3 regions of the Brevundimonas sp. LjRoot202 genome follow, and region 2 is predicted to be linked to each of the others. Evidence: predicted binding sites of a transcription regulator. Region 2 holds the regulator's gene; each other region holds the start of a gene.
The links. The regulator LexA, encoded in region 2, represses DNA repair genes until DNA is damaged. The targets are predictions, from matches to a motif close to ATGTTCNCNANNTGTTCT.

Region 1: a site for LexA is predicted at 4,386-4,403, ahead of recA (recombinase RecA). Genes of this name have one in related genera too.
Region 3: a site for LexA is predicted at 8,209-8,226, ahead of ACSQ1L_RS07155 (ImuA family protein). Genes of this name have one in related genera too.

What each region holds. Positions count from the first base shown of each region.
Region 1 is NZ_CAXUQW020000002.1:252,719-263,252, reverse strand. Features, by position in the region: gene alaS (alanine--tRNA ligase) at 1-2,150, opposite strand, end outside; gene ACSQ1L_RS06275 (hypothetical protein) at 2,250-2,714, opposite strand; gene ACSQ1L_RS06270 (hypothetical protein) at 2,773-2,979, opposite strand; gene recA (recombinase RecA) at 3,190-4,272, opposite strand; gene ACSQ1L_RS06260 (MaoC family dehydratase) at 4,442-4,897, opposite strand; gene ACSQ1L_RS06255 (M20/M25/M40 family metallo-hydrolase) at 4,947-6,830, opposite strand; gene ACSQ1L_RS06250 (hypothetical protein) at 7,188-7,595, opposite strand; gene ACSQ1L_RS06245 (hypothetical protein) at 7,796-8,065, shown strand; gene ACSQ1L_RS06240 (hypothetical protein) at 9,126-9,638, shown strand; gene ACSQ1L_RS06235 (GFA family protein) at 9,691-10,083, shown strand; gene ACSQ1L_RS06230 (ParD-like family protein) at 10,158-10,361, shown strand; gene map (type I methionyl aminopeptidase) at 10,358-10,534, shown strand, end outside.
Region 2 is NZ_CAXUQW020000001.1:448,780-459,313, reverse strand. Features, by position in the region: gene lpxI (UDP-2,3-diacylglucosamine diphosphatase) at 1-334, shown strand, start outside; gene lpxB (lipid-A-disaccharide synthase) at 331-1,515, shown strand; gene ACSQ1L_RS02560 (tryptophan halogenase family protein) at 1,565-3,073, shown strand; gene gltA (citrate synthase) at 3,126-4,427, opposite strand; gene gltX (glutamate--tRNA ligase) at 4,493-5,917, opposite strand; gene ACSQ1L_RS02545 (ComEC/Rec2 family competence protein) at 5,916-8,084, shown strand; gene lexA (transcriptional repressor LexA) at 8,065-8,754, opposite strand; gene ACSQ1L_RS02535 (hypothetical protein) at 8,839-9,333, opposite strand; gene trpC (indole-3-glycerol phosphate synthase TrpC) at 9,330-10,124, opposite strand; gene trpD (anthranilate phosphoribosyltransferase) at 10,121-10,534, opposite strand, start outside.
Region 3 is NZ_CAXUQW020000002.1:444,852-455,385, forward strand. Features, by position in the region: gene ACSQ1L_RS07120 (DsbA family oxidoreductase) at 1-359, opposite strand, end outside; gene ACSQ1L_RS07125 (hypothetical protein) at 601-843, shown strand; gene ACSQ1L_RS07130 (DUF6766 family protein) at 891-1,304, shown strand; gene hppD (4-hydroxyphenylpyruvate dioxygenase) at 1,415-2,515, shown strand; gene ACSQ1L_RS07140 (hypothetical protein) at 2,550-2,750, shown strand; gene ACSQ1L_RS07145 (error-prone DNA polymerase) at 2,744-6,028, opposite strand; gene ACSQ1L_RS07150 (Y-family DNA polymerase) at 6,025-7,632, opposite strand; gene ACSQ1L_RS07155 (ImuA family protein) at 7,538-8,197, opposite strand; gene mscL (large-conductance mechanosensitive channel protein MscL) at 8,358-8,762, opposite strand; gene ACSQ1L_RS07165 (integration host factor subunit beta) at 8,804-9,094, opposite strand; gene rpsA (30S ribosomal protein S1) at 9,331-10,534, opposite strand, start outside.

The DNA.
Region 1 (10,534 bases), on a different contig from region 2:
TGGCGGGCGGCCTCGCCGGTGAGGGCCTCGATGCGACGCACGCCGGCGGCGATGCCGCTCTCCGAGACGATCTTGAACAGGGCGATGTCGCCGGTGCGGGCCACGTGGGTGCCGCCGCACAGTTCGACGGAGTAGGGGCCTTCACCGGTCAGGTCGCGGCCGAGGGTCAGCACGCGGACCTCGTCGCCGTATTTCTCGCCGAACAGGGCCACGGCGCCGGCGTTGATCGCCTCCTGCGGGGCCATCATCTTCGTCTCGGCCGGGATGTTCTGACGGATGACGGCGTTCACCTCGTCCTCCATTCGCGCCAGTTCGTCCTCGGTGACCGGGGCGTTGTGGCTGAAGTCGAAGCGCAGGCGTTCGGCGTCGACCATCTGGCCCTTCTGGGCCACGTGGCCGCCCAGCACATTGGCCAGGGCCTTGTGCAGCAGGTGCGCCGCCGAGTGGTTGGCGCGCGTGGTCAGGCGGGCCTCGGCGGCGACGCGAAGCTGGACGCGCGCGCCGATGGTCAGCGTGCCGGAGCTGATCTCGATGCGGTGGGCGAACAGGTCGCCGGCGTGCTTCTGCACGTCCAGCACGACGCCGGAGCCCTGCTGGCCGGTGGCGTCGGTCCATTCGATTTCGCCCCTGTCGCCGGCCTGGCCGCCGCCCTCGCCATAGAAGGGGGTCTGGTCGAACAGCACCTCGGCGGTCTCGCCGGAGGCCAGTTCGTCGACCGAGGCTCCGTCGCGCACGATGGCCAGCACCTCGCCCGAATCCTCGACCAGGTCGTAGCCGGTGAAGACGGTGGGGCCGAGGCGGTCGCGCAGGGCGAGCCATTCGCCGGTCGAGGCGGTCTGGCCCGAGCCGGTCCAGTGCTCGCGCGAGCGGCTGCGCTGCTCGGCCATGGCGGCGTCGAAGCCCTCGGTGTCGACGGTGAAGCCGCGCCGGCGCGCCTCGTCCTGGGTCAGGTCGAGCGGGAAGCCGTAGGTGTCATAGAGTGTGAAGGCCGTCTGACCCGGCAGCACGCCGCCCTCGCCGAGATCGCGAGAGGCGTCCTCGAGCAGGCCCATGCCGCGGCCCAGCGTGGTGCGGAAGCGGATCTCCTCCTGCTTCAGCGTGTCCTCGATGAAGGCCTGGGCGCGGCGCAGTTCAGGATAGGCCTCGCCCATCTCCTGCACCAGGGTCGGCACCAGCCGGTGCATCAGAGGATCGGCGGCGCCCAGCAGGTGGGCGTGGCGCATGGCGCGGCGCATGATCCGGCGCAGCACATAGCCGCGGCCCTCGTTCGAGGGCGTGACCCCGTCGGCGATCAGGAAGGACGACGAGCGCAGGTGGTCGGCGATGACCCGGTGGCTGGGCGCGCGGTCGCCCTCGGCGGCGGTGTTGGTCGCGTGCTCCGAGGCCGCGATCAGGGTGCGGAACAGGTCGGTCTCATAGTTGGAGTGCACGCCCTGCAGCACCGCCGCGACGCGCTCAAGTCCGGCGCCGGTGTCGATCGACGGCTTCGGCAGCAACGAGCGCGAACCGTCCGCCGCCTGGTCGAACTGCATGAAGACCAGGTTCCAGATCTCGACCCAGCGGTCGCCGTCCTCCTCGGGCGTGCCGGGAGGGCCGCCCCAGATGTGGTCGCCGTGGTCGTAGAAGATCTCCGTGCACGGGCCGCACGGGCCGGTGTCGCCCATCGACCAGAAATTGTCCGAGCCGGCGATGCGGGTGATCCTGGATTCCGGAAGGCCGGCGATCTTCTTCCACAGGTCGAAGGCCTCGTCGTCGTCGATATAGACGGTGGCCATCAGCCGGTCGGCAGGGATGCCGAACTCCTTGGTGACCAGGTTCCATGCCATCTCGATGGCGTGTTCCTTGAAGTAGTCGCCGAACGAGAAGTTGCCGAGCATCTCGAAGAAGGTGTGGTGGCGGGCGGTGTAGCCGACGTTGTCCAGGTCGTTGTGCTTGCCGCCGGCGCGGACGCATTTCTGCGACGAGGTGGCGCGCTTGATCGCCCGCGTCTCCTGGCCGGTGAAGACGTTCTTGAACGGCACCATGCCGGCGTTGACGAACAGCAGCGTCGGATCGTTCTGCGGCACCAGCGGAGCGGACTGGACCTTCTCGTGGCCGTCGGCCGCGAAGTAGTCGAGGAAGCTCGAGCGGATCTGGTTGAGGCTGGCCATGGTTCGTCGCGCACGCGTCTGGAGAGGTCAGGGGAGGCAGCGTGCATATAGGTCTTTCGGCCCGAACGCATCACCCATCGGCGTTGTGCGCCTCCGGCGCTAGCGGACGCCTCGCATGGCGCGGGCGGCGGTGAAGGCGAGCGCCAGGCCGAACAGGGCGTGGGCCAGCAGGCCCAGGCCGATCATGTGCGGCGGCGGGGGCGCACCGGCGTGGGCCAGAGACAGCGGCACGACGATGGCGTTCATCACCCCGTAGACGACGACGCCGAAGCCGAGGCCGGACAGCGCCGGCCGACGCAGCAGCACCGGGGCCGGCCGTGCGGCGGCGACGAACAGGCCGGCGAACAGGATGGCGATCAGGAAATGGCAGGCCAGCCCGAGCGCCGCGCTGGTCAGGCCGCCCTCATAGGCGGCGGGGCCCTGAAGGCCGGAGGCGATCGTCTGGAGAATCTGGACCGGCGTGGCCGAGCGGTAGATGACGAAGGCGGCGAGAATGTCGACGGCGCCGCCGGCGAGGCCGGCCAGCACGGCGGCGCGGATGGTCGAGGTCAGGCGCGGGCCCATGGGTCTCTCCCCTCTTCGGGAAGCAGCCTAGGGCGAACGGTCAAGCTTCGCCAGTGGGCTATCCTTCGTCCTCGTGCTCGACCTCGTCGGCGGCCTCGTCTTCGGAGAGCAGGTCGTCGAGGGCGTCGATGATGGCGTCGATCTGCCCGGGCGTAGCAGTGACCGCCATCGAGGCGCCCTTGTCGCCCTCGATCTCGATCAGATAGCCGTCGGGGGTCTCCGACAGGATGAACTGCTTGAGGGACTGGACCTGGGTGTCGGCCATGGCGGGCTCCGGTTTGACGAACCCGACAACCGCGGGCTTCGGAGAAAGGTCCCCCTTGCAAAAAAAGGCCGCCCGATCCGGGTGGGGATCGAGCGGCCGCTCCGTCCGGCCCGGCCCGGCGGGGTCGGTGGCGGGTCGGCGGACCCGGCCGGAGAAGATTTGTCGAAAAGCACCGTCCACTGCGTTCACGGCGTGCGGTCCGCGCGGACCCTAGCCCTCGAGGTCCTGGCCCTCGTCAGGCTCGGGGTGGCCCAGCAGTTCCTCGGCGATCTTGTTGGTCGAGGCGCGCACGGCCTTCTCGATCGAGTCGGCGACGTCGGGATTGGCCTTGAGGAAGGCGCGCACGTTCTCGCGGCCCTGGCCGATGCGCTGGCTGTCGTACGAGAACCAACTGCCCGACTTCTCGACGATGCCGGCCTTGACGCCCAGGTCGATGATCTCGCCCAGCTTGGAGATGCCCTCGCCATACATGATGTCGAAGATGACCTCGCGGAACGGCGGGGCGACCTTGTTCTTGACCACCTTCACGCGGGTGGTGTTGCCGACCACCTCGTCGCGGTCCTTGATCGCGCCGGTGCGACGGATGTCGAGGCGGACCGAGGCGTAGAATTTCAGCGCATTGCCGCCGGTCGTCGTCTCGGGTGAGCCGTACATGACGCCGATCTTGTGGCGGATCTGGTTGATGAACAGCACGATGCACTGCGACTTGTTGATCGAGGCGGTCAGCTTGCGCAGCGCCTGGCTCATCAGGCGGGCCTGCAGGCCGGGCAGGCTGTCGCCCATCTCGCCCTCGATCTCGGCCCGCGGGGTCAGGGCGGCGACGGAGTCGACCACCACGATGTCCACGGCGCCCGAGCGCACCAGGGTGTCGACGATCTCAAGCGCCTGTTCCCCGGTGTCGGGCTGCGACACCAGCAGGTCGTCGAGGTTGACGCCCAGCTTCTGGGCGTAGCCCGGGTCGAGCGCGTGCTCGGCGTCGACGAAGGCGGCGGTGCCGCCGGCCTTCTGGATCTCGGCCACGGTGTGCAGGGCCAGGGTGGTCTTGCCCGAGCTCTCCGGCCCGAACACCTCGATGACCCGGCCGCGCGGCAGGCCGCCGATGCCCAGCGCCATGTCGAGGCCCAGCGAACCGGTCGAGACCGAGGGAATGGCTTCGGTCACGCCGTTCTTGCCCAGTTTCATCACCGAGCCCTTGCCGAAGGCGCGGTCGATCTGGGCGATCGCCGCCTCCAGAGCCCGCTGCTTGTCGCCGTCGTCCTTGCCGACCAATTTCAAATTCGCCTGTGCCGCCACCTTGCCACTCTCCCTTGCCATGATTCCCGTTCGGTGCCCGGGGGAGAGGCCCGCCTTCGGTCCGATGACCGTGACCCGCTCCCTGTGAGAGGGGATATGTGCACGGTTTGTTCCGGTTGCCAATATGTTCTTTTTCGCCGGCTCGCTCTCTACGTCCGATTTTGACGTATCAGGTCCCTGGCGGCCGCCGCCACGCCACCATGCCGAGGGTGGAGATCTGCACCGGCTCGCCGTTCTGGTTGCGGGTCTCGTTGCGGGTGCGGACCATGCCGCGGTCGGGACGGGACTTCGACGGCGTGATCTCCAGCACCTCGACGTGGACGGTCAGCGTGTCGCCCGGGCGGGTGGGGCGAGGCCAGGTGGTCTCGCCGCCGACGCCGATCAGCCCGACGGCGAACGGCAGGCCGTCGACCAGCATCCGCATGCTCAGCGCCGCCGTGTGCCAGCCGCTGGCCGCCAGACCGCCGAACAGGCTGTCCCGCCCGGCGTCTTCGTCGAGGTGGAAGGGCTGGGGGTCGTACTGTCGGGCGAACGCCTTGATCTCGTCAGCCGTGACGGTGACGGAGCCGGACACGAAGGCCTGCCCGACGTGGAGGTCCTCGAGGTAGATCTGTCGTTCGGGCACGGGAGTCTCCGTTCGCGGCGTCGAGCCGCCAGGCTGGGATATGGCGATTTCAAACCGCCGCGGGAGTCTCCGCCGCCGCCGGCTCGGCCGACCGGGCGGCGAACGACAGCGCACCGCCCAGCACCAGCACCGCCAGCGCCGCCATCAGCCACGGTCGGACGGCGCCGCGCCCGGGCGACAGCGGCCGGACCAGCATCAACGCCAGCAACCCCATCAAGGCCAGCACGCCGGGCAGGTCCAGGCCGATGCCGAGGAACACCGGATGCGACAGGGCGACCAACCAGCCGCCCCCGATGGCGGCGACGAACGCGACGGGACCCAGCGACCGGGGACGGGTCAGGCCCGGGTCCACGAAGGCGGCCAGCGCCGCGACACCCGCCGCCGGCAGGGCGGGCCACAGGAACAGGAAGGCGGTCTGGGGCGCGACGGTCTGGGCGACGGCGCCGAGGGCGAGAACCAGGGCGATCAGGCCGGTCCAGCCGCCCCACGGCGTCTGCGCGGCCAGCCCCGGGGCCAGCGACAGGCCGATGGCGACCACGGCGGCGCCAATGACGATGGGGTTCAGCCCCCCCAGGGCCAGCGCCAGGACGGCGGCGGCCGCGATGGCACCCGCCGTGACGCGCCGATCCGGCCGGCCTCGCCCGCCCAGCACCGCCATGCCCAGCGCCAGCACGGTCAGGGCCGCGCCCGCCTCCATCCACGGCAGGCGCGCCAGCAGGGTGTAGTATGCGTCGGCGCTTTCGGCCCGCGCCGCTATCGATCCGGCGAGGGTCCGCACCGCCTGGGTCAGCACCAGACCGGTGGCGAGGAACCAGACGCCGTCGACAGCGCCGCGCCCCAGGTCGGCGAACGTCAGCCCCGCCCGGCGCCGCGCCCGCCAGGTCGCGCCGGCCAGCAGCAGCGCCGCCAGCGCCAGCAGCCCCCAACCCGTCGCCGGCGCGTGGTCGAGGACGACCCGGCCGAACAGGTCGGCATAGACCCTGTCGGCGCCGCGGGCCGGCAGGACCTGCGCGCGCAGCAGGGCGTCGGCGCTCTCCAGCGCCTGCGAGCCGATGTGCTGGACCGCGCCCCGGTCGAGAGCCTCCGGCGAGGAGGCCCCGTGATACTGCTCGGGCCGTCCGATGAAGGCGAGGTTCAGGCCCTGGACGCCGCGGTCCTTCGGGATGGTGAAGTCGGTGCCGTTCGGCATCCGTTCGTAGACGAAGGCCGCCAGCGAATTGGTCGTGACGCCGCCATCGGCCCGGACGCCGGCCCGGCCGAACAGGGCGACGGTCTCGGCGGCGCCGCGCCCGGTCTCGAACATCATGGCCCGGCCGCCGCCCCCGCGCGCCTCCAGATTGACCACCGCCCCGATCCGGTCGCGCAGCGGATGGCCGCCCCAGAACACCCGCGCCCCGTCCAGCCCGATCTCCTCGGCGTCGGTCAGCAGCACCACCAGCGTCCGGTCGGCCGGTCCCCGGGCGCGGATCGCCCGCACACTCTCCAGCACCGCCGCCACGCCGGCCGAATCGTCCGCCGCCCCGGCCGAGCCCGGCACGGTGTCGTAATGGGCCATCAGCGCCACGGCGGAGAGGGACGGGTCGCGCCCGGGCAGCACCCCGACCAGGTTGGTGGCGGTGAAGTTCGCCGCCTCGGGGTCGCCCCCGATCCGCCGCAGATACCGCGCCGAGCCCCGCGAGATCGGCCCGGACTGGGTCGAGGTCTGCAGGCCGAGCTCGGCCATCCGCCGCAGCAGGACGTCCCGGACCCGGGCGTGGTCGGCCGATCCGACCGGATGCGGGCGTTGCGCCAGCTCGCGCACATCGGCAATGGCGCGCTCCGCCGAGAAGGCGGTCGGCGGCGCGCTGGCCCCCACGGGGCTCGGGACCTGAAGCGCTGCGACGCCGATCAGCAGCGCGAGCGCCAGCGCCCCGACCAGCCAGTACAGCCGCATGATCCATCCTCCCCCGACGACGGCCAACCCTAGCCGGGCGAGCCGGGCTCGTCATCAAGGGAAGGGCGCCCCGCGATCAACCATGTCTGCTCAGGTTTCGTTAGAATACGCGACCTAACCGGGACCCCGTTAACGGGGGAACGGAATGCTCAAGGCTCTGAACGCGCTCGTCCGACAGTGGCGTTGCCGCCGCCACCGCTGGCGGCCGGACCGGCACCGGCCCGACGGCGAGTGGTGCGACCTGTGCGGAGCGCGCCGGCGTCTTCGGGCGGATTGAGCCCTGCCCCCAGGTCCGCTTTCGACCCATTGCGGACGTTAGGCATTCCGACGCGCCTGCTCGCTCTGGCGGCGGTCAGGTTAGCCTTCACACGCGCCCAGTAGTTGGGCTTCGCGAGTGGTTGGCGCTTCTTCCTCGCTCGGTTCGAGTGCCAACTCTTCAGCAACATACCTCTTGGCTCTTCGCGGACCTGCGGTTCGCACCAGGACGGCAAAGCTACGAGATTCGTCAAGAAGGATGACGGTCCCGCATGCCAACTGAATATCGGACGATGACAAACCATCAGCCTCTTCAAACCTGTAGCGGCCAGCAACTCGTATTGGCCCTGCTTCCGGGCCTGCGGCGTGCCTGATCGCGCGGATGGTGGCGACGTCGGGCGTATTGGAATTGTAGAAGCTCGCGAAGACCGCCAGCCCGCCCGCGAAGAGCAAACCCACAATCGCCAGCCATTTCTCGCGGCGTGATAGTAGCGAGCCGACTGGATCCATTTTAGCGCTCGATTCTCCTACCTGCGGAAAGGCTGTTTTACTGCAGTCGAAAGTACCTCCGTCCGGCATCGCAGCAAGCGTCCATTTCCCACACTTGGCCGACCGTCCGCTACCGACCCATTGCGGACCTTGCGGCGGGGCCATCTTAGAGAGAAAGGTGCGGAAGGCGGCAACGCGCTAAAGCCGGAGCTGGAGGCGAAGTGAAGCTGTGGACAGCCGAGATGGTGCGGAACGGATTCAGCTTCGCCGCACTGCTTACGTTCGTGCTCATGGGGCTCCAGTTCGGTGCGTTCGGACGGCGGGGGCTAGGGCCTTCGCAGGCATACCCGATTGAACGCAGTAACCACAGCCACCTGTTCTTCGTGTCGCAATCCGAAGCGTGGGGACTTGCCGGGTTGCTCGGCCTCGCCGTTGCCTTCGTCGGCGTCGCCGCCTTGATCGAATATCGGGTGATCCGGAAATCGGCCTAGGCGACGGTCGCCTCGCGACCGATTGCGGACCTTGTTCTGTTCGGTGATGGTGTTTCGATGAGGAGACTTATCGCCCTTGTCTTGCTGTCGCTTTCGGCTTGCAGCGAGCAGGTGGAGGAAGCCTATCCTACTTGGGCAGAGGCTCAGCGTGCAGGGGCTGTAGACGAGGGCTGGATTCCTGCCTTCGTCCCTCAGAGTGCTCGCGACATCAGGGACTCGCACGACCTTGATAGCAACCGCCAGACCCTTTTCTTTGTCGCACGACCAGCAGATGTCGAAGCGATGGTGGAGAGTTTTCCCCCAGCCTCGGTCGCGAACCAAGCCGCAGTCTCCGATCTGTCCAGCGAGCATGGACTCGCGCCCACTTCGGACGCCTACATGGTGTGCGCGAAACCTCTGAACGGTGCGCTTGTCGTGGATCGCGAGAGCGGGCGTGCTGTTTATACGACCGCCATCCAATGGGCCGACGAGGCGTGCTCCCTGAGATAGTCGAGCACGTCGGCCAAGGTCTGCTTTCCAACCTTAGGCGACGGGCAGGTCCCGACCCATCGCGGACCTTCAGCGTTCTATGGGCTGGAAGGTGACTTTGACCCCTGCGATGTCGGATTTCTCTGTGAACACGCGTGCTCTTGCATCGTATCTGACGATCAGATTCTGATCGTCGGACCAGGCGACCTCGACCCAAGGTCCACCGCCGACACTCTCCTCTGCGGCCCCGTGATTGGCATCGGCCACGAAGGTGTTCCCGGCGGCGGCTGGGCGGACGCCCGACCTCAACACCGAAACTTGGGTGGCGTGTCCAGTGGTGGCTCCACAGCTTCGCTCGAATAGGAATGCGCTGAGGCGGCCATTCGGCGACCCAAGCTCGGACAATATGCTGTTCTCACAGCCAGCCGAACAACCGCCCACCACAACGGCAATCCCGGCGAAGAGGAACTGCTTCCACATCACGACAGACTGAGCGGCACGGTAGGGCGCGTCAACGTCGGCTTATCATCCGCAGGTGACGTTCCGCTCCCGACCATTGCGGACACTCGACCAGTGGGCCAGAACTGCACCAATGTTCGAATTACGTACTGCTCCTATCGTTGTTGCGACGGCGTTGATGCTGGCGTCAACGACGGGCGCCGCTTTGGCCGAAACCGGGGCCGGTGACAGCGAGCCGCAAAGCGGCCAAGGGCCGCAAGATCGTAAGGTCTTTACGGCGGAGCAGGAACGTCACTGGCGGATCATACAGGAGACCGTTGTCGGAATTGCGTATTGCAACCGACCCGGCTTCGTCGATCAGACCTATGCCATCCCCGTTCTGGATTGGTCAGGGGAGTATCTGGATAACGAAGGCCGCCCGGTGATCAACGAGTACGCGCGTGCGGTTCGAGAGGCGGTTGCGCGACGGCGTGCGCAGAACGGCCAGGTTTCCCTAACTGAGTGCGCGAGGTTCGATGGAGCAGAAGGCGCCCGTACACGTCAGGCCTTCATGCAAGCCGTTTATCAGCTCGGCATCGTGGCGCCGGAGGCGACGCAAGGTGACCCGCCGCTTGATCCACCAGAACGCGATGCTGAGGTCCGCTAACCACCCATAGCGGACCTGTCGAACCGACCGCTTGATTTGAAGGAGACGCGGCATGGACCGGTTCAGCGGCGGTTGCCTGTGCGGCGATGTCCGGATCGTGGCGACGGGACGCCCGTACCGGGTCGGGCTGTGCCACTGCCTCGACTGCCGCAAGCACCACGGGGCGCTGTTTAACGCCTACGCGGTGTTCCCCAGGGACGCGGTGACGATCGAGGGCGAGACACGCGACTACGCCGGCCGGTGCTTCTGTCCGCGCTGCGGCTCGTCCGTTTTCGCGCGGACCGCTGACGAGATCGAAGTGAGCCTGGGGTCCCTCGACGCGCTTGACCAGCTGACGCCGACCTATGAACTCTGGACCCGTCGCCGCGAAGCCTGGCTGCCGCCGTTTCCGCTCAAGCGACGCTATGAGCGCGATCGTGACGCCGGGGGCCGCACCGAGGGTTAGGCCGCGGGATCGCTTGCCGTGCCCCAGCCCCGAATATATACGGCATATACGGATCGTATATTCAGGAGCGCCCGGTGGGTATCGTCAACATCGAGGATGAACTGCACGAGCAGCTGCGCCGGGCGAGCAAGGCGTCGTGCCGGTCGATCAACGCCCAGGCGGCGTTCTGGATCAGGATCGGCATGCTCTGCGAGATCAATCCGGGCCTCAGCTTTCAGGAGCTGGTGGCGCGTGAGCTGAAGGCGGCGGGCGTCGATCCGGCGGCCGCGGCGGCATGACCAAGACGCCGGCCGAGGTCGAGCTGATGGCCGAGGCCGGGCGTCTGCTGGCGTCGGTGTTCACGCACCTGGACGGACAGCCCCTCGCTGGAATGAGCACCCTGCAGGTCAACGATCTGGTCGAGCGGTTCATCGTCGACGAGCTGGGCGCGCGGCCCGCCAGCAAGGGCCAG
Region 2 (10,534 bases):
CATCGGTCAGGGCGCGGTCGTCTGCGATGGCCTGGTGCTGGCGGTCGAGGCCCAGGAGGGCACCGACGCCATGCTGGCCCGGGTCGCCGGCCTGCCCGCCGACCTGCGCGGCTCGGCGGCCGGTCGCAAAGGCGCGCTCGGCAAGGCGCCCAAGCCGATCCAGGACCTGCGGGTCGACATGCCGGTGATGGGCTCCCGGACCATCGAACTCGCCGCCGCCGCCGGACTGGCCGGGGTCGGTGGCGTGGCGGGGCAGCTGATCCTCATTGACCACCCGGCCATCGTCGAGGCCGCCGACAGGCTGGGCCTGTTCGTCTGGGGAGAGTCCCGGTGAGCCGCGCCCTGAAGGTCATGCTGGTCGCCGCCGAGGCCTCGGGCGACGCGCTCGGGGCGGGGCTGGCGCGCGCGCTCAAGGCCCGGCTAGGCAAGGACGTGGTCTTCGTCGGCGTTGGCGGTCCGAAGATGGCCGAGGAGGGCGTGGCCAGCCCGTTCGACATCGCCGACCTGTCGGTCCTCGGCTGGCTCGAGGGCCTCAAGGCCTATGGCGTGGTCAAGCGGCGGGTGGCGGACACCGTGGCGCTGGCTCGCGCCGAACGGCCCGACGTCGTGGTCCTGATCGACAGTTGGGGCTTCACCATCCGGGTCGCCAAGGCGCTTCGCGCCGAACTGCCGGGCGTGCCGCTGATCAAGTATGTGGGCCCCCAGGTCTGGGCGTCGCGGCCGGGTCGGGCGAAGACGCTCGCCGCCTCCGTCGACCACCTGCTGGCCCTCTACGCTTTCGACGCGCCCTGGTTCGAGAAGGAGGGCTTGCCCACGACGGTCGTGGGCTCGCAGGCCCTGCACGTCGACATGAGCGGGGCGGATGCCGCCGCCTTCCGGGCCTCGCGCGGCATCGCCCCGGAGACACCGCTGCTGCTGGTGCTGCCGGGCAGCCGTCCCTCCGAAATCCGGCTGATGACTCCGGTCTACGAGGCCGCCGCGGCCCGCCTGAAACGCCACGACCCGTCGCTGGAGATCGCCGTCGTCGCCGCCGGCACGGTCGCCGACGACGTCACCGCCCGGGTGGCCGCCTGGCCCTTCCGCGCGCACATGGTTCCGGAGTCGGAGAAGTACGCCGCCATGAAGGCCGCCACCGTGGCCCTGGCGACCAGCGGCACGGTTTCCACCGAACTCACGCTGGCCGGCGCACCCATGGTCATCGCCTACCGCTTCCAGCCGCTCAGCTACGCGATCATGAAGCCATTCTTCACCGGCAAGTACGCGACCCTGTTCAACCACGCCGCCGGCGAGGAGATCGCGCCCGAACTGATCCAGGCGGACGCCACGCCCGTCAGGCTGGCCGACGCCGTGGGCCATCTGCTCGCCGATCCCGGGGCCCGGGCCGAGCAGGCGGCGCGCCAGACGGCGGCGTTGGACCTGATGGGGCGGGAGGGGCGCGATCCGTCCGAGATCGCCGCAGACGCCGTACTGCGGACCATCGTCGAGCGACGGAACGGGGCGGCGATCCCGGGCTGAACGCCGGGCTCCGCCTTGTCATCGGGGGTCGAGTCGCTAGGCTCGGTCGATGACCCAACAACCCATAGAGACCATCGCCGTCATCGGCGGCGGCACGGCGGGCTGGATGGCCGCCGCGGCGCTGGCCCGAAAACTCCGCGATACGGTCCGGATCACCCTCGTGGAGTCGGCCGAGATCGGCACGGTGGGCGTGGGCGAGGCGACGATTCCTCCCATCGTCGACTTCAACAACTTTCTCGGCCTCGACGAGGACGCCTTCGTCCGCGCGACGCAGGCCAGCTTCAAGCTCGGCATCGAGCTGCGCGACTGGGGCGCGCTGGGGGACCGCTATCTGCACCCGTTCGGCCGCTATGGCCTCGATTTCGACGACACGCCGTTTCACCAGCACTGGCTGCGTCAGCGGACCCTCGGCGACCCCGGGCCGCTGGACCAGTACTGCCTGCCGGCGGTCGCGGCGCGGGCCGGGAAATTTTTCCGGCCGGTGAAGGATCCCCGGAACATCCTGTCGATGCTGGCCCATGCCTTCCACTTCGACGCCGCGCTCTACGCCGCCTTCCTGCGCGCCTATGCGGAGGAGCGGGGCGTGGTCCGGCGCGAAGGCCGGATCATCGAGGTCGTGCAGCGCCCGCTTGACGGCTTCATCGAAGGCGTGCGCCTGGAATCGGGGGAGGTCATCGAGGCGGAGCTGTTCATCGACTGCACCGGCTTCCGCGGACTGCTGATCGAACAGACGCTGGAGGCGGGGTTCGAGGACTGGACCCACTGGCTGCCCTGCGACCGGGCCGTAGCCGTCGCCAGCGAGAATGTCGGCGAGCCCGAGCCCTACACCCGCTCGACGGCGCGCACCGCCGGATGGCAGTGGCGCATCCCCCTGCAGCACCGCACCGGCAACGGCTATGTCCACTGCAGCCAGTTCATCAGCGAGGACGAAGCCACCGCCGATCTCCTGGCGGCCCTGGACGGCGACGCCGTGGCGGAGCCCAGGACCCTGCGGTTCACGACCGGCCGCCGCCGCCGGTCGTGGATCAAGAACTGCGTCGCCCTCGGCCTGGCTTCCGGTTTTCTCGAGCCGCTGGAGTCGACCAGCATCCACATGATCCAGAGCGGGCTCTTCCGGCTCCTGGCGCTGTTCCCCGACCGCGCCTTCGATCCAGCCCTGACCGACGAATACAATCGCCGGACCGCGACCGAGTACGCCCGGCTGCGCGACTTCGTGATCCTGCACTACCACGCCACCACGCGGTCCGATTCGCCGCTCTGGGATCACGTGCGGACCATGGAGGTTCCCGAGACCCTGCAGCGCAAACTGGCCCTGTTCAGGGGGCAGGGCCGCTTCCTGCGCGAGGACGAGGAGCTCTTTTCGGAAACCAGCTGGGTCGCGGTCATGCTCGGGCAGGGCGTCGAGCCGCGCGGCTTCGATCCGGTGGCGGCGGCGCACGATCCCGGCGCCATCCGCCGGCGCATGGAGCGATTCCGGGACGTGGTGGCCCACGCCGCGGCCGAGATGCCGACCCACCAGGCCTTCATCGACCGCTACTGCAAGGCGCCGCCGGTCTGATCAACCGACGCCGGGGCGGAACCCCGGCGCCGTCATCGATGGTGTCGCGCTCCTAGCCGCGCGACTGGATCGGCACGTAGTCGCGTTCGGTCGGACCCGTGTAGAGTTGGCGCGGGCGGCCGATCTTCTGGGTCGGATCGCCGATCATCTCCTGCCACTGGGCGATCCAGCCGACCGTGCGGGCCAGCGAGAACAGCACCGTGAACATCGAGGTCGGGAAGCCCATCGCGGACAGAGTTATGCCTGAATAGAAGTCGACGTTCGGGAACAGCTTGCGCTCGATGAAATACTCGTCGTTGAGCGCGATCCGCTCCAGTTCCTTGGCCACCTGGAACAGCGGGTCGTTCTTGTCGCCGACCGCCTCGAGCACCTCGTCGGCGCTCTCCTTCATCACCTTGGCGCGCGGATCGTAGTTCTTGTAGACGCGATGGCCGAAGCCCATCAGCTTGTATTTCTTGGCCTTCACGCCCTCGATGAACTCCGGGATCCTGTCCGGCGTGCCGATCTCCTTGAGCATGTTCAGCGCCTCCTCGTTGGCGCCCCCATGGCTCGGGCCCCACAGGCAGGCGATGCCGGCGGCGATGCAGGCGAAGGGATTGGCGCCCGACGAACCGGCCAGGCGGACGGTCGAGGTCGAGGCGTTCTGCTCGTGGTCGGCGTGCAGGATGAAGATGCGGTCCATGGCCCTGGCCAGCACCGGATTGACCACATAGTCCTCGGCCGGAACGGCGAAGCACATGCGCAGGAAATTCTCGGCGTAGCTCAGGTCGTTGCGCGGCGAGATGAACGGCTGGCCGACGTGGTACTTGTACGCCCGCGCCGCGATCGTCGGCATCTTGGCGATCAGCCGGATCGCCGAGATGTTCCGCTGCACCGGATCATGAATGTCCAGGCTGTCGTGATAGAACGCCGACAGCGCCCCGACCGTCCCGACCATGATCGCCATCGGGTGGGCGTCGCGGCGGAAGCCCTCGAAGAAGCGTTCGAACTGCGAGTGCAGCATCGTATGCATGGTGATGTTGCGTTCGAACGCCTCGTATTCGGACGCGGTCGGCAGTTCGCCGTGCAGCAGCAGGTGGCAGACCTCGACGAAGTTGGACCTCGAGGCCAGCTGGTCAATCGGATAGCCGCGGTGCAGCAGGGTGCCCGCGTCGCCGTCGATGAAGGTCAGGGCGCTCTCGCAAGCCGCCGTCGAGGTGAAGCCGGGATCGTAGGTGAAGGCCTCGGTCGCGCCGTACAGCTTGCGGATGTCGATCACATCGGGACCGGTCGAACCCGACAGCACCGGCAATTCCACGGACTTGTCGCCGTAGGTGAGGGTGGCCGAGCCGGCGGGTTTGGCGAGTTCAGTCATATAAGCCCCTTGGTCAGACGGCGGCCTCGCGCGGGGAGGCGGCGGGTCGTGTTTCGGTACGCAGTTCAGATAGTCTGTTGCAGCGCATCATTCAAACGGCCGAGGCTTTCTTCCCGGCCGAGCGCCGCCAACGTTTTCGCGATGTCGGGTGATGTGGAGCCGCCGGTCAGGGCCGCGCGGGCGGCCGGGCCGATCTTGCCGAAGCCGACCGCCTCTTCCTCGGCGAAGACCCTGAGTTCGGCCTCGAGCGCGAAGACATCCCAGCTTTCGAACAGGGCCAGCCGGTCGCGCAACCGCCCGATCCGCTCGCCGGCCTCCCCGGCGAGCAGGTCACGGCCCTTCGGTTCAATGGCGATCGGCCGCGGCTTGAGCACGAAGGCGGTCTGGTCGGCCAACTCGAGCGTGGTCTTCGCCCGGTCCTTGATGAAGGGCAGGGCCCGGGTCAGCCGGACCTCGTCGTCCGGTCCGAGCGCATGGCCCCGGGCCAGATGCACGTCGAGCGTCAGCTTGGCCAGCCGGTCGTCGTCGGCCAGCCGGATCCAGTGGGCGTTGACGTGCGCCAGCTTGTCGAAGTCCAGCCGGGCCGGGGCCTTGCCGACGCCGGCCAGATCGAACCATTCGGCCGCCTGGGCGTCCGAGAACAATTCATCGTCGCCGTGCGACCAGCCCAGCCGGGCCAGATAGTTGCGCATGGCTTCGGGCAGGTAGCCCATCTCGGCGTATTCGTGCACCGCCTGCGCCCCGTGCCGCTTTGACAGCTTGGCCCCGTCCGGGCCGTGGATCAGCGGGATGTGGGCGAAGGTCGGCCGGGTCCAGCCGAGGGCGTCGTAGATCAGGCTCTGGCGCGCGGCGTTGTTCAGGTGGTCGTCGCCGCGGATGACATGGGTCACGCCCATGTCATGGTCGTCGACCACCACGGCGAGGTTGTAGGTCGGCGCGCCGTCCGAGCGCAGCAGGACCAGGTCGTCGAGGTCCTCATTGGCCCAACTGACCGTGCCCTGGACCTCGTCCTCGACGACCACCTGGCCGGGCAGGGGGCGACGGAAGCGGACAACATGGGCCTGGGTCAGGTCGTCGACGGTCGGCGCGCGGTCGCGCCATGGCGACTCGAAGGTGCGCCGCTCGGCCTTGGCCAGGTCGCGCAGGCGTCCCGTCTCTTCGGCCGAGGTGAAATCACGGTAGGCCGCGCCCCGCTCCAGCAACTCGTTGACGACCTCGCGATGCCGGTCGGCGCGGGCATGCTGGAACACGGGCTCGTCGTCGGCGAAGAGGCCGAGCCAGCTCAGGCCGTCGAAAATCGCCTGCACGGCCGCCTCGGTCGAGCGCTCCCGATCGGTGTCCTCGACCCGCACCAGGAACTTCCCGTTGTGGCGCTGGGCATACAAATAGTTGAAAAGCGCCGTGCGAGCGCCGCCTATGTGCAGGAAGCCGGTCGGCGAGGGGGCGAAGCGGGTGACGACTTCGGGCATGGAGGCGGACGGGGAGGTCATGGCGGGCGTTATACCGTCCGCTCCGGCGATGCACAGTCTCCGCTCGCGCTTCGGCGGATTTCTGGGAGCCCAGGTCGTCGCCCAGACCCTGCGCTGGCGGCTGTGGGCCCCCGTGGCGATGGGCGGCGGCTGCGCGGTCTACTTCTTCCTGAAGTCCGAGCCGGCGGCCGCGCCGCTGCTGCTGTTCGCGGTCGCGACGGCCGCGGCCTGGCTGGGCGCGCGGCGGCTCAGGGCGAGCCGCGTCTGGACCCTGCCGCTGATGCTCCTGGCGTGTTTCACCTTCGGACTGGCCGTCGCCAAACTGCGCACCGATGCGGTCACGGCTCCGATCGCTCCGGCGATGAGCGAGCCGACCGTGGTCGAGGGCTGGGTCGTCGACGTCGACAGCCCCGGCGCCGCCGGTCCGCGCGTGGTGATCGCGCCCGTCCGCATCCGCGGCCTCGCGCCGGAGGACACGCCGGTTCGCCTGCGCGCTACGGTGCGCGGCGTCGCGCCCGAACCCGGAGAGGCGATCCGCCTGTTCGCCATCCTCAATCCGCCGCCCGCCCCGGCCAGCCCCGGCGCCTACGATTTCGGCCGCAACGCCTTTTTCCAAGGGCTTGGCGGGGTGGCCTTCGGTCTGGGCGAGGTCCGGCCGGCGTACCTGCCGGAGCCGCCGTGGCGACTGCGCGCGGCGATGGCGGTCAACGGGCTGCGCTATGACCTGGCCCGCCGAATCGTGGCGCGGCAGGGCGAGCGGGCCGGCGGCATTGCGGCCGCCATGACCACGGGCCACGAGGCCTGGCTCGACCCTGACGATGTCGACGTGATGCGCGACTCGGGGCTGGCCCACATCCTGTCGATCTCGGGCCTGCACATGGCGGTCGTCGGGGGCTTCGCCTTCTTCCTGGTGCGTCTGCTGGTCGCCGCCTGGCCGTGGCTGGCGTTGCGCGTGCCGGGCAAGAAGGTTGCGGCCTGGGGCGGCCTGCTGGCGGTGGGGACCTATCTGGTCGTGTCCGGCGCGCCGCCGCCGGCCGAGCGGGCGGCGATCACCGCCTCGATCGCCTTCCTCGCTGTCCTGCTGGACCGGCAGGCCATCACCATGCACGCCCTGGCCGTCGCGGCCTTCGTGGTCCTGCTGCTCCAGCCCGAAGCCATCGTCACGCCCGGCTTCCAGATGTCGTTCGCGGCCACGGCGGCGCTGGTGGCGCTGGTCGAGGCCTGGCCGGTCCGCCCACGCGAGATTTCCGCGCCCCTGCCCATCCTGATCGTCCAGAGGAGCGCAGCCTGGGTCGGGGCGGCGGTCCTCGCCAGCCTGGTCGCGGGCGCGGCCACCGGGCCGTTCGCCATGCAGCATTTCAACCGCACCGCCATGTACGGCCTGGCCGCCAACCTGGCCACCGCGCCGGTGTCCGACTTCCTGATCATGCCGGCGCTGGCCCTCGGGGCCCTGCTGGAGCCGCTCGGCCTGGGCGCGCCCTTCCTGTGGCTGGCGGCGCGGGGGATCGAGCTGATGCTGGCCATCGGCGCCTGGACGGCGGCGCTGCCTGGCGCGGTGCGGACTGTGGCCAGCGCGCCCGACTATGTGCTGCCGATCGCCTTCCTCGGCGTGCTGTTCTGCTGCCTGTGGCGCGGGCCGCTGCGCTGGCTGGGCCTGCCGTTCGCGGCGGCGGTGATGCTGTGGCCGCGCGCGCCCACGCCCGACCTGTGGATCGGCGACGGCGGGACCAACGCGGCCTGGATCGAGGCGGGGGAGGCGGTCGTGGCCCGCCCCGGCGTGCGCCAGTTCGCGGTCGACGTCTGGTCCCGCCGACGCGGCGTCACGCCGGTCGGGCGGCCGGACGAGGGCTGGACCTGCACCCGCTTCTCCTGCGCCCCGTCGCCGCCGTCGGCCGGCCCGCTGGCCCTGTGGTGGGGCAAGCGCGCGCCGTCGGTGGAACAGATGGACGCCCTGTGCGCCGCCGCGCCGGTCGTCAGCGTCCGTGCGCCCGTCCATGTCCTTCCCGCCTCATGCGAAGGCCGGTTGATGCTGGACGGGATCGACTACGCCCGCGGCGGCGCGGTCGAACTGTGGCGCGAGGGGCCGCCGTCGGCCAACCGCTGGCGCGCCGTCTGGTCCTCACAGGTGCGCGGTGACCGGCCGTGGAGCCCGCGCGGCGTTCCCGCAGTCAGTGATAGCGGCGGATGAGGCCGACCAGCTTGCCCTGCACCTCGACCTGGTCCGGGCCGAAGATGCGGGTCTCATAGTTGCGGTTGGCCGGCTCCAGGGCGATCGAGCCGCCCTTCTTGCGCAGCCGCTTCAGCGTCGCTTCCTCGCCCTCGACCAGGGCCACGACGATCTCGCCCGACGAGGCGGTGTCGACGGATTTGATGATCACCAGGTCGCCGTTGAGGATGCCGGCCTCGATCATCGAATCGCCCTCGATCTCGAGCATGTAGTGCTCGCCGGCCCCCAACATGGTCTCGGGCACCGGATAGCGGGCCTGCTCGTGCTCGATGGCGGCGATCGGCGTGCCGGCGGCGATCTTGCCCATGACCGACAGTTCGCGGGTGTCGTTGGCGGGCTCGGCGGCGAAGGGCCGTCCGCCGCCCTCGATGACGTCCGGGCGGAACGGTTGCCGGCTGCGCGTCTGCGCCGTGGCCTGCTCCGGCAGCTTGACCACCTCCAGCGCCCGGGCGCGGTGCGCCAGGCGGCGGATAAAGCCGCGCTCCTCCAGCGCCGTGATCAGCCGGTGGATGCCCGACTTGGACGCCAGATCCAGCGCCTCCTTCATCTCATCGAACGAGGGGGAGACGCCCGTCTCCTTGATCCGTTCGTGGATGAACATCAGCAGTTCGTGCTGTTTGCGCGTGAGCATGGCGACCTCGGCGGCGAATCCCGTTGCGAGAACGCTAACGGAACAAACCGCAAACGTCCACAAGGTGTTCCTGAGGTGTTCCGGTTAAGGTGTGGTTACCGTGGCGCTGGCCGGAGCGGGCAGTCCAACGGCCTCGGCGATCCTGCGGCCGATCTCGGCGGTATCAGGCGTGAGGTTGAGCGTCTGAATCCGTCGGACGGAGCCATCGAGGGTCGTCAACGTCACCATCGGCTGGCTGCGCGACAGAATTCCGAAGCGGGATATCGCCAACGCCCTGATATCCGACAGCGCCACAGGTGCGCGCCACTCCGCGCAATACAGCGCGCCGTCGCGGATGAAGACTGCAGGCCCTCGATGGCGCAGCGTCCGGAAGAGCGCACGCACCATCATCGGCAAGAGCACAAGGGCGGCGATCGCTGGGATCGGCCACCAGCCGCGTCCGCCATCGTCGCCGGCCATGAGCGCGCGCAGCCCACCCGGATGCCAAAGCGGCTGCATCAGGATGTAGAGAGCCGAGCCTCCGAGGAAGATGAAACCGGAATAGGTCCTCGCCTTTGACAGATGCGCAATGACGGTCACGCCAGCAGCGTCCGCGTCGCCGCCTCGACGTCCGCCTGCCGCATCAGGCTCTCGCCGACCAGCACCGCCTGCGCATGCGCGGCCGACACCCGCGCCACGTCGTCCGGCGTGAAGATGCCGCTCTCCGCCACCAGCAGCGCCCGCACCGGGCTCAGCATGGCCAGCCGCTCGGTCGTCTCGAGATTGACCTCGAACGTCCGCAGCGAGCGGTTGTTGATCCCGACCAGATCGCCGCCCAGCTTGCAGGCGCGGGCCATCTCGGCCTCGTCGTGGGTCTCGACCAGAGCGTCCATGCCGAACCGCTCCGCCTCGGAGAGCAGTTCGGCCGCAAGCCCGTCATCAATCATGGCGAGGATAATCAGGATGCAGTCGGCCCCCAGCGCCCGGCTCTCGGCCACCTGCCACGGGTCGACGATAAAGTCCTTGCGCAGGCAGGGCAGGGCGACGGCGTCCCGCGCCTGTCCGAGAAAGGCGTCGTCCCCCTGGAAGCTCGGTCCGTCGGTCAGCACCGACAGGCACGAGGCTCCGCCGCGCTCATAGGCCCGGGCCAGCGCCGGCGGGTCGAAGTCCTCGCGGATGAGTCCCTTCGACGGACTGGCCTTCTTGATCTCGGCGATCAGCGCCGGCCTGCCGGTCGCCTCGACATGCCGCTCCAGCGCGGCCCGGAAGCCTCGCGGGGCCGACGCCTGCCGCGCCCGCGCCTCGACGGTGTCCTGCGGCAGGGCGGCCTTGCGCGCCGCCACGTCCTCGCGCTTGTAGGCGGCGATCCGTTCCAGCACGTCAACGGTCACGTCGGCTCTTCCTCGATGTCCGTGTTGGTGGCCTCGACCAGATCGGCCAGGGCCTTGGCCGCCCGGCCGTCGTCGATCACCGCCGCCGCCAGCGCCGCGCCCTCCGCCAGATCGGCCGCCTTGTCGCCCACGACCAGCGCCGCCGCCGCATTCAGCAGCACGATGTCGCGATAGGCCCCCTTCGCCCCGTCCAGCAGCGCCCGCAGGGCGGCCGCATTCTCCTCGGCGTCGCCGCCGCGCAGGTCGGCGAGGTCGGCCCGCGCCAGCCCCGCGTCCTCGGGTGTGACGGCGAAGCGGCGCACCGCCCCGTCCTTCCACTCCGCGACCTCGGTCGCGCCCGTGGTGGTCAGTTCGTCCAGCCCCTGCCCGTGCACGGTCCAGGCCCGCACGGCGCCGAGTCGTCCCAGCAC
Region 3 (10,534 bases), on a different contig from region 2:
CAGTGGATCAGCCGGTGGGCGTCGAAGGTGTTCCAGATGCGGCTGTCCTCGCCCATCCGCATCTCGAACGGCTTTCCGTCCGAAAAGTCGGGCCAGGCCTCCGCCGCCCGCTCGCGGATCATCGCGCGGTTCTTCGCCGACTGCTCCGGCGTCGAGCCGTATTTGCGGCCGATGTGCTCGACGATGTTCTCGCCCTCGGGCGCCATGTCGGGGTTCAGCTCGAACGGCCGGAAGCTCACCTCCGCCTCGATCCCCTCGCCCTTCAGCGTCTCCAGCGCCTGCTCCAGCCCGCCCAGCCCGACCACGCACCACGGGCAGACCACGTCGGAGACGAAGTCGATGTGAAGGGTCTTGGCCATGTGATGTCTCCGCGGTGAGGCCCGCATATGGTCCTTCTCCCCCTGCGGGAGAAGGTGGCCCGCCAAGCGGGACGGATGAGGGGTCACGCCGCCCTTTCTCGGGAAAGGGACCTGAGCCCCGCCCCCTTGTGCGTTCCCCGACAAACCTCACAAACGCGTGCGCAATCGCCGTTATGTCGGGGGCCCAACAGACAGCGTTCTCCACACGGGTCTTGAGTGCCCGGCGAGGAGGGGTCGGGCCATGCGAATCTACCAGTTCCACTTCTTCGACCGGCGCGGCCGGCGTCCCGCGCTGGATTTCGCCGACTGCCGCCACGACGGCGAGGCCGCCCGCATCGCCTTCGGCCAGCTGCAGCAGCACGACAGCTGCGACGGCGTCGAGGTGTTCGAGGACCAGCGCCTGGTCATGCGGCTCGAACGCGGCGCCACGCCGCCCGCGTCCGCTTCGGCTCACGCCGCCATCCACGGGGCCGACGGAGCCTGACCGGCCTCCCGGGCGTTGTCCGACGCCATCAAGGGAGAAACGCCGTCATGTTGAAGAAATACGCCTACGCCTGGATCACCCTGGGCTTCTTCACCGTCTCGATCCTGCTGCACTGGATCTTCGGCTGGTTCGCCTTCGTCGACGAGGCGCGCGAGCACGGCCAGGCCGCCCAGCTGTCGCCGTATCTGATCGAGATGGGCCGCGACACCTTCGAGAACTGGCAGTCCGAGTTCCTGCAGCTGCTCTGGCAGGTCGTCGGCCTGGCCTATTTCCTCTACGTCGGCTCGCCCTCGTCCAAGGAGAACGACGACCGGGTCGAGGCCAAGATCGACGCCATCCTGCAGTTCGTCGGCAAGGAGAAGGGCAAGAAGCTGATCGAGGAGATCGACGGGAGCCACCTGCGCCACCACGGCCACGCCCGGGTCCACGCCGCCCAGGGCACGGTCGACGGCGGCGAATAGGCGCGGCCTCCCGGTCCTGTGACCGTCGCCAACCTTGGCTTCGGCGTCCCCGGCCACTAGGTTCCGCCGCAACAACGGCCGAACGCCGAGAGCCTTTCAGGAGACGCCCCATGACCGACGCCGCCCAAACCCCCGCCGACCGGCTGGACAAGGAAAACCCGCTCGGCGTCGACGGCTTCGAGTTCGTCGAGTTCACCGGCCCCGAGCCGGAGGCCATGGCCGCCCGGCTCGAGCTGATGGGCTTCACCCGCACCCATGTGAACCCGGCCACCGGCGTCGTCCGCCTCAAGCAGGGCGACATCACCATGCTGGTCGACCTGTCGCCCAGGGGTCAGGCCGCCGAGTTCGCCCGCGAGCACGGCCCCTCGGCCAACGGCATGGCCTTCCGGGTCGCCGACGCGAAGGCCGCCTTCGACGGCGCCGTGGCGCGCGGCGCCCGTCCGGCCGAAGGCGCCGACGGCGGCGCCTTGGGGAACGGCTATCCCTGGATCCTGCAGGGCATCGGCGGTTCGCTGCTCTACCTCGTCGACCAGTACGGCGAGCAGGGCTCCCTCTACGACGGCTGGGACGAGATCGAGGGCTGGGAGGAGGCCGAGCGCAAGAACGCGGTCGGCCTGTTCATGCTCGACCACCTGACCCACAATGTGCGGCGCGGCCAGATGCGCACCTGGTCCGGCTTCTACGGCGACGTCTTCGCCTTCGAGGAGCAGAAGTATTTCGACATCAAGGGCAAGGCGACCGGCCTGTTCTCCCAGGCCATGATCGCCCCCGACCGCGCCATCCGCATCCCCCTGAACGAAAGCCAGGACGAGAACTCGCAGATCGAGGAATTCCTGCGCCGCTACAACGGCGAGGGCATCCAGCACATCGCCCTGGCCACCGACGACATCTTCGAGACCGTCGAGGAGCTGAAGCGCCGCGGCATCCCCTTCCAGGACACCATCGAGACCTATTTCGAGTTGATCGACAAACGCCTCCCCAACCACGGCGAGGACGTGGAGCGGATGAGGAAAAACCGCATCCTGATCGACGGTTCGGACGAGGAGGGCCTGCTGCTGCAGATCTTCACCCAGGACACCTTCGGCCCGATCTTCTTCGAGATCATCCAGCGCAAGGGCAACCAGGCCTTCGGCGAGGGCAATTTCCAGGCCCTGTTCGACTCCATCGAACTGGACCAGATCCGGCGCGGAGTGATCAAGGTCGATGCCTGAGGCGGGGCCCGGGGGGGCCGGAACGGGTATCGCCATGAAGTCGTCCCTGCCCGCACCGCCGGCGTGGCTGCCCTGGCTGGGCCCGTGGCTGGCGGCCGCGATCGGGGCGGCCGTCGGACGCTACGGACTGGGCGGCGACTTCTGGACCGTGCTGCTCGCGGCCCTGGTCGGCGGCTTCGCGCCCATCGTCGCCTACCGGCTGTGGAAATGGCGGCGCCACCGCGGCGGTCAGTGAAAGTCGCGTGACCCCGGCAGCACCCGCACGTCGCGCGGGTGCCGGCCCCGGGCCGGCTCATGCGCCGAGCCGGGAGCACGGTCCGGGGTCAGGTCTCCCAGCATCGGCGTCCAGTCGGCCAGCTCCTCGACGACCAGATGGGTCACCCCTTCGGCGCTCTGCACCCGTCCTTTCGCCACCACCATCCGCGCGCCCATCGCCGTCGGCCGGAACCGCTCGAACACCGTCTCCCACAGCACCAGATTGGCGATCCCGGTCTCGTCCTCGATGGTCATGAAGCAGACGCCCTTGGCCGTGCCGGGCCGCTGCCTCACCAGCACCACCCCGCCGACCTGCACCCGGCGGCCGTCCGGCAGGCCGTCATACCCCTTCGCCGTCACCACGCCGGCCTGCTCCAGCCGTTCCCGGAGGAAGGCGACCGGGTGCCCCTTCAGCGACAACCGGATGGTCTGGTAGTCTCCGACCACCTCCTCGGACGCCGAAAGCTTCGGCAGGGCCTCGGGCGGACGGCCGTCGGCCTCGTCCAGCCCCATGGCCTCGAACAGCGGGGCCGATGAGGCCGGCGGGGCGCCTTTGGCCGCCCACAGCCCCTGCCGGCGGGTCAGGTCGAGCGAGCCATAGGCGTCCGCCTCGGCCAACCGGTCCAACGCCGCCGGCGGCAGCCGGGCCCGCAGCCGCAGGTCTTCCAGATCGGCGACGGCGCCCTCTTTGCGCACCTCCATGATCCGCTCCGCCCACTCCTTGCGGAACCCGCCGATCGACCGCAGCCCCAGCCGCAGGGCGCAGGGTTGGTCCTCGCCGCACGGCTCCAGGGTCGCGTCCCAGTCGCTGGCGTTGACGTCCGGATGCCGCACCTCGACGTCGTGTTCGCGAGCGTCCCGGACCAGCTGCGCCGGCGCATAGAAGCCCATCGGCTGGCTGTTCAGCAGCGCGGCCGTGAACACCTCCGGATAGTGATGCTTCATCCACGCCGAGATGTAGACCAGCAGGGCGAATGAACAGGCGTGGCTTTCGGGAAAGCCGTATTCGCCGAACCCCTTGATCTGGTCGAAACAACTGCGGGCGAAGTCGGGCGGGTAGCCGCGCTCGATCATCCGTCCGACGAACATGTCTTCGTACTCGTGGATGGTGCCCATATGCCGGAAGGTGGCCATGGCGCGGCGCAGGCCGTTGGCCTCGGCGGGGGTGAACTTCGCCGCATCCATGGCGATCCGCATCGCCTGCTCCTGGAACAGCGGCACGCCCAGTGTCTTGTGCAGCACCTGCTTCAACTCGTCGGCCGGGCCGTGTTCCGGCGACGGACTCGGATAGTCGATCCGGTAGGGCAGATTCTTCGCCTGAGCCGCGCGCCGTTCGGCCCGGCGCTTCAGATAGGGATGGACCATGCCGCCCTGGATCGGGCCCGGCCGCACGATCGCCACCTCGACCACCAGGTCGTAGAAGGTCTCGGGCCTCAGCCGCGGCAGCATCGACATCTGGGCCCGGCTCTCGACCTGGAAGACTCCCAGGGAGTCGGCTCGCTGCAGCATCCGATAGACCTGCGGGTCGCCCTGCGGGACCGTGTGCAGCTCGAAGCGCTTGCCGTAGCTTTCAGAGATCAGGTCGAAACCGCGCCGCAGCGCCGTCAGCATGCCCAGCGCCAGCACGTCGACCTTCATCAGCCTGAGCCAGTCGATGTCGTCCTTGTCCCATTCGATGAAGGTGCGGTCCGGCATCGCCGCGTTGCCGATGGGCACGATCTCGAGCAGGGGCGTCTGGCTCAGGACATAACCGCCGACGTGCTGGCTCAGGTGGCGGGGGAATTTGATCAGTTCGGCGGTCAGTTCCAGCGCCAGCCGCATGCGTGCGTCATCACGGCTCAGGCCGGTCCGGTCGACGTGCTCGTCCTTCACCCCCTCGCCCCATGAGCCCCAGACGGTGTCGGCCATACGGGCCGTGACGTCCTCGGTCAGCCCCATCGCCTTGCCAACGTCGCGGATGGCCGAACGGGGCCGGTAGTGGATGACCGTCGCGACGATGGCCGCCCGGTCGCGCCCGTAGCGGCGATAGACGTACTGCATCACCTCCTCGCGCCGCTCGTGCTCGAAGTCGACGTCGATGTCGGGCGGCTCGTCGCGGTCGGCGGACATGAATCGCTCGATCAGAACGTCCTGCTCGGCCGGGTTCACATTGGTGACGCCGAGGCAGTAGCAGACCACCGAATTGGCCGCCGAGCCGCGCCCCTGACAGAGGATCGGATGCTCCTGCCGCCGGGCCCAGGCGACGATGTCGTGCACGGTCAGGAAGTAGTTCGGGTACTTGAGCTGCTTGATCAGCTTCAGCTCCGAGCGGATCGAACGGCGCAGCTTTTCCGGCACACCCTCGGGCCAACGCTCCCTGGCGCCCTTGAAGGTCAGGCGGATCAGCCGGCGTTGGGCCGTCCAGCCCTCCGGCACCGGTTCGTCCGGGTACTGATAGCTCAGCTCCCTGAGCGAGAAGGTGCAGGCCCGCGCCACCTCCACGGTCCGCGCCAGCGCCGCTTCGTGGCCGCGAAACATCCGCGCCATCTGGACCGGCGACTTCAGGGAACGTTCGGCGTTGGCCTGCAGCCGGCGGCCCGCCTTGTCGATGGTGGTCCCCTCGCGGATGCAGGTCAGCACGTCCTGCAGCCTGCGCCGGTCGGGGTGGTGGTAGAGCACGGCGTTGGTGGCGATCATCGGGGCGCCGGTCCGGCGAGCCATGGCCGCCAGCCGAGTCAGCCGCCGCCGGTCGTCGCCGCGCCACAGGGGCGAGGCGGCCAGATAGAGGTCGTCGGGCCACGCCGCCCGCCACGCCGCCAGCCGTGTCTCGAAGGCGGCGTCCGGGCGGTCCGGCGCGGGCGCGAGGGCGATCATCCCCGCGCCCAGCCCGACCGCCTGTTCGAAGCTCAGCCGGGTTTCGGCTTTTTCGATCCGCTCTCCGTCGGGATCGGCGCCGGGCTGCGGCACGGCCTCGCTCTTGCCCAGCGACAGCAGGCGGCACAGGCGGCCGTAGGCGGTACGGTCGCGGGGGAAGACGATCAGCTCGGTCCCGTCGGTGAAGCCCAGGCGCGCGCCGATCACCAGCCGGAGGTCGACCTTCTCGGCCCCCATCAAGGCCCGCACCATGCCCGCCAGGGTGTTGCGGTCGGCCACGCCGACGGCGGCCAGCCCCAGCGCCTTCGCCTGAACCATCAGCTCGCCGGGGTGCGACGCTCCTTCCAGGAAGCTGAAATTGGTCCTGACGCCGAGCTCGACGTACTCGCCGTTCCAGCCGCTCACGGGAGCACCCCGTGCATCCACCAGGTCGGGGCCCGTTCCTCGGCCGCCCGGTCCGGGTCGCCGGTGTAGTCGCGGCCGTAGAGGCCTTCGCGGAACACCCAGTAGCGGCCGCCGTCCGCATCCTCGAGGCAGTAATAGTCGCGGGTGCGGGCCTTGGCCGTCCGCCACCATTCCGGCGCCAGGCGCTCGGGCCCCTCGGCGCGGACCACCCGCCGTGGCGCCCGTCGCCAGGTGAAGCGGGCCGGCGCTCCGTCCGGCAGGTCAAACAGCGGATCGCGGATCGGTTCGGGCGGGTCCAGCAGCAGGATCGGGCGGCGGGCGGCGTCGCCCGAAGCGGCCGCGATGCGGCGGCCAAGCGCGGGACGCAGCCGCTCGGCCCGTTCGGGGATCCAGCTGTCCACCGGCTCGGGCGTCAGCACATGCGTCTCGCCCAGCCGTGCCGACAGCCGGTCGACCAGCGCGGCCAGGCTTTCGGCCTGCCGGGTCTCCGCCCCGGCCTCCAGCGCCGCCTGCCGGGCGACCATCGGCTCGACCGCGTCGGCGGTCAGCATCAGGGCGTCGAGGCCGAAGCCCAGTTCCAGCCGGCCCAGTCCGGCCTCGCGGAACAGGCGCAGCCAGATGTCCGCGTCCCGGCCCGGCCGGCCCATGCGGACCGACAGGGCGGTCGTCCGTCCGTCCGAGCGGAAGCCGGTCAAGGTCAGGGCCCGCGCCCCCTGCCCGTCGCGCTCCAGGGGTTTGGCGAGATCGGAGGCCAGTTCGGGGAGCCGCGCCTCCACCCCCTCCAGATCGCCGACCGGCTCGGCCCAGGCCTGCCACGCCCGATAGCGGGCCGGCGGACGCACCGGAACGAGAGCTTCACCCGTATAGCCCAACGCCTGGTCCAGCCGCCGGACCAGATCGACGCCGCCGTTCGCCCGGAACCGCCGGGCCAGACCAGCCCGCGGCATCGGATACAGATCGCCGATCCGCTTCAGGCCGAAACGCCGGGCCTGCGCCAGCGTGCCCGCCTCGATCCGCAACGCCTCCACCGGCAGGGGGGCCAGCCGGTCGCGGACCGTGTCGTCCGTGGCGACCGGCGCATCGCCCTCGCCCCAGCGCGCCAGGGCCCAAGCCGCGCCGGGCGTGGGGGCCATGGCCACGCCTGCGGGAATCCCCGCCTCGGCCAGCCGTTCGCGAATCTGGCGCGCCAACGCCGCCTCGCCGCCGAACAGGTGGGCCGCGCCGGTGACATCGAGGAACAGGCCCCCCAGCCCTTCGCCGGACGGATCGGCGCTGACCGACGGCGACCAGCGCTCTGCCCAATGCGCCAGCGCTTTCAGGGCCCGGACGTCGGCGTCGGGATCGGCCGGCTGAGAGATCAGCTGCGGGATCATGGCCAGGGCGTCGGCCTGGGTCTGGCCGCGCCGGAGGCCGGCGGCCCGGGCGGCCGGATTCAGGGCGTGGATCACCGCCGCGCCCTGACTGTTCTTGAGGATCAGGGCGAAGGGGTTGCGGGGATCGTGGACGGGCTCAGGCGGCGAGGCCGGACGGCGCGCCCGTTCCAGCGATCGACGGCGGACCGAGATCGGCCAGTCGATCAGCCAGACGGAGACGATGCGTCTCATCATCCTGCTCCAGCATCCAGGCGCCGGGCCGTTCGCCCCGCCCGCGCGTCAGTTCGGCGAGAAGACGCGACCGCCCCGGCGCCCGCTCGTCTTCCGGATCGATGGCGCTGGGCTGCGTCGCTATCCGCCAGCGCCGCCGGGCCGCGCTCAATCCCTCCAGACCGCGCGACAGGACCAGCCCGGTCGCCTCGCCCTGTCTGGCCGCGAAATCGAGTCGGCGCGTCTGGGTCAGCGTCGCCCCCTCGACCGCCCCCAGTCCCAGCGACACCGCCCCCGAACGCAGGCCTTGCTCCAGCGCCCATAGAGCCTCGGCCAGGTTGGCGACCGGCGCGAGGATCAGGGGCAGGCCGCCCAGCCCCGGGCCGTAGGGCCGCCCATACTCCACGAACCACGCCCGCGGCGCGGTCATCAGCACCGGCCGGTCGTCGCCTTCGCGGCGTCGCGACAGGGCGAACAGCAGGCTCGCGGCCACGTCGCGGGGCGCGGGAGCGCACGCCTCCTCAAGGGACGCGGCGACCTCGGGGAACGGGTCCTGTGACAGGGCGGACGAGGGGTGCATGATCATTCAGAAGCTGAATGTTCATTATTTGTTCCAGCCCGAAAAGAGTCAAATCCGGAATCCGGAATCCCCGAACCGGGCTATTTTCACCCGGACATTATCGAATGGTGCTTCGCCCAAAAGCACAGCCAGGCCCGACGTCTGATCCTCGGGTCAGGGTCCGGCCCTACCGCCGGGCTTTCAACTCGTCGCGGATTTCGGCGAGCAGGGCCTCGGTCGGCGTCGGGGCCTCGGGTGAGGCGGCCTGGTCTCGCCGCATCTTGTTGATCACCTTGACCATCAGGAAGATGACGAAGGCGACGATCAGGAACTGGATCAGGGTGTTGATGAAGGCGCCGTACTGGACGGCCACTTCCTCGACCGCTTCGGTGGCCGGGTTCTCGGGCGCCAGCACCCATTTCAGTTTCGAAAAATCCACCCCGCCCAAAGCCAGGCCGATCGGCGGCATGATCACCTGTTCGACCAGGCTGGTGACGATCTTGCCGAAGGCCGCGCCGATGATGACGCCGACGGCCAGGTCGATGACATTGCCCCTGGAGATGAAGTCCTTGAACTCGGTGACCATACCCATAGCGGCGTCCCTCTCTCCGTCTCTGGCTTGCCGGTGAACCGTCAGGCGTCTCCGGCCGCATTCAGCCGTTCACGCAGTTCCTTGCCGCTCTTGAAGAAGGGCACGGCCTTGGCGGGCACGTCCACGGTCTCGCCGGTGCGCGGATTGCGTCCGGCCCGCGCCGGCCGGCTGCGAACCGAAAAGGCCCCGAAGCCGCGCAGTTCGACACGGCCGCCGTCGCCCAGCGCCTCGACCATCTGACCGAGCACGATGTTGACCACCCGCTCGACCTCGGCGTGGGTCAGATGAGTGTTCTCGGCGGCGAGTTTCTCGATCAACTCAGATTTGATCATGCAGGCCCCCGCCCTCCTAAGCTCTTCCCAGAGCCATACGGGTGCATTCGAAACCCGAATGCAAGCCCACCCTAGACTCCCCATGCCCACGGCAAAAGGCCCGAGATCGTAAATGACGGTTACCGGACATTCACCCTGACCGTGAGCGGCCATGAAAAAGGCGGCCGGATCGCTCCGGCCGCCCCTTCATTCTTGTAGCCTGACGCTCGCGACACGGTCGCTCGCGGCTTGAGGCCTTACTCCTTGGAGCCGGCCTTCTCGCGCAGGGCGGCGCCGAGGATGTCGCCCAGCGAAGCGCCCGAGTCCGACGACCCGAACTGCTCGATGGCCGCGGCCTCGTCCTTCATTTCGAGCGCCTTGATCGACACCGAGACGCGGCGCGAGGCCTTGTCGATGCCGGTGACCATGGCGTCCACGCGATCGCCGACCGAGAAGCGCTCGGTGCGCTGCTCGTTGCGGTCGCGGGACAGGTCGGACTTGCGGATGAAGGCGGTCGCCGGGGCGTCCTCTTCACCGAACTTGACCTCGATGCCGCCGGTCTCGACCGCCGTCACAGTGACGGTGATCTGCTGGCCCTTCTTGAAGGTGTCGCCTTCCATCGGATCGCCGCCGAGCTGCTTGATGCCCAGCGAGACGCGTTCCTTCTCGACGTCGACGTCCAGCACCTTGGCCTTGACGGTCTCGCCCTTGCGGTAGCGCTGGATGGCTTCCTCGCCCGAGACGTTCCAGTCGAGGTCCGACAGGTGGACCATGCCGTCGATGTCGTTGTCCAGGCCGATGAACAGGCCGAACTCGGTGGCGTTCTTGACTTCGCCCTCGACGGTCGAGCCGATCGGATGCGAGGCCACGAAGGCGTCCCACGGATTGTCCTGGGCCTGCTTCAGACCCAGCGAGATGCGGCGCTTGGAGGCGTCGACATCCAGCACGACCACGTCGACTTCCTGCGAGGTTGAGACGATCTTGCCGGGGTGGACGTTCTTCTTGGTCCACGACATTTCCGAGACGTGCACCAGGCCCTCGACGCCGGCTTCCAGCTCAACAAACGCGCCGTAGTCGGTGATGTTGGTGATGCGGCCCGACATCTTGGCGCCGACCGGATATTTGGCTTCGACGCCGTCCCACGGATCGGCCTGGAGCTGCTTCATGCCCAGCGAGATACGCTGGGTGTCCGGGTTGATCTTGACGATCTGGACCTTGACGGTGTCGCCGACGGCGAGGACCTGCGAGGGGTGCGAGACGCGCTTCCACGACATGTCGGTGACGTGCAGCAGGCCGTCGATGCCGCCCAGGTCCACGAACGCGCCGTAGTCGGTGATGTTCTTGACCACGCCTTCGCGGACTTCGCCCTCTTGCAGCTGGCCGACCAGCTCGGTGCGCTGTTCGGCGCGGGCTTCTTCCAGGATGGCGCGACGCGAGACGACGATGTTGCCGCGCGGACGG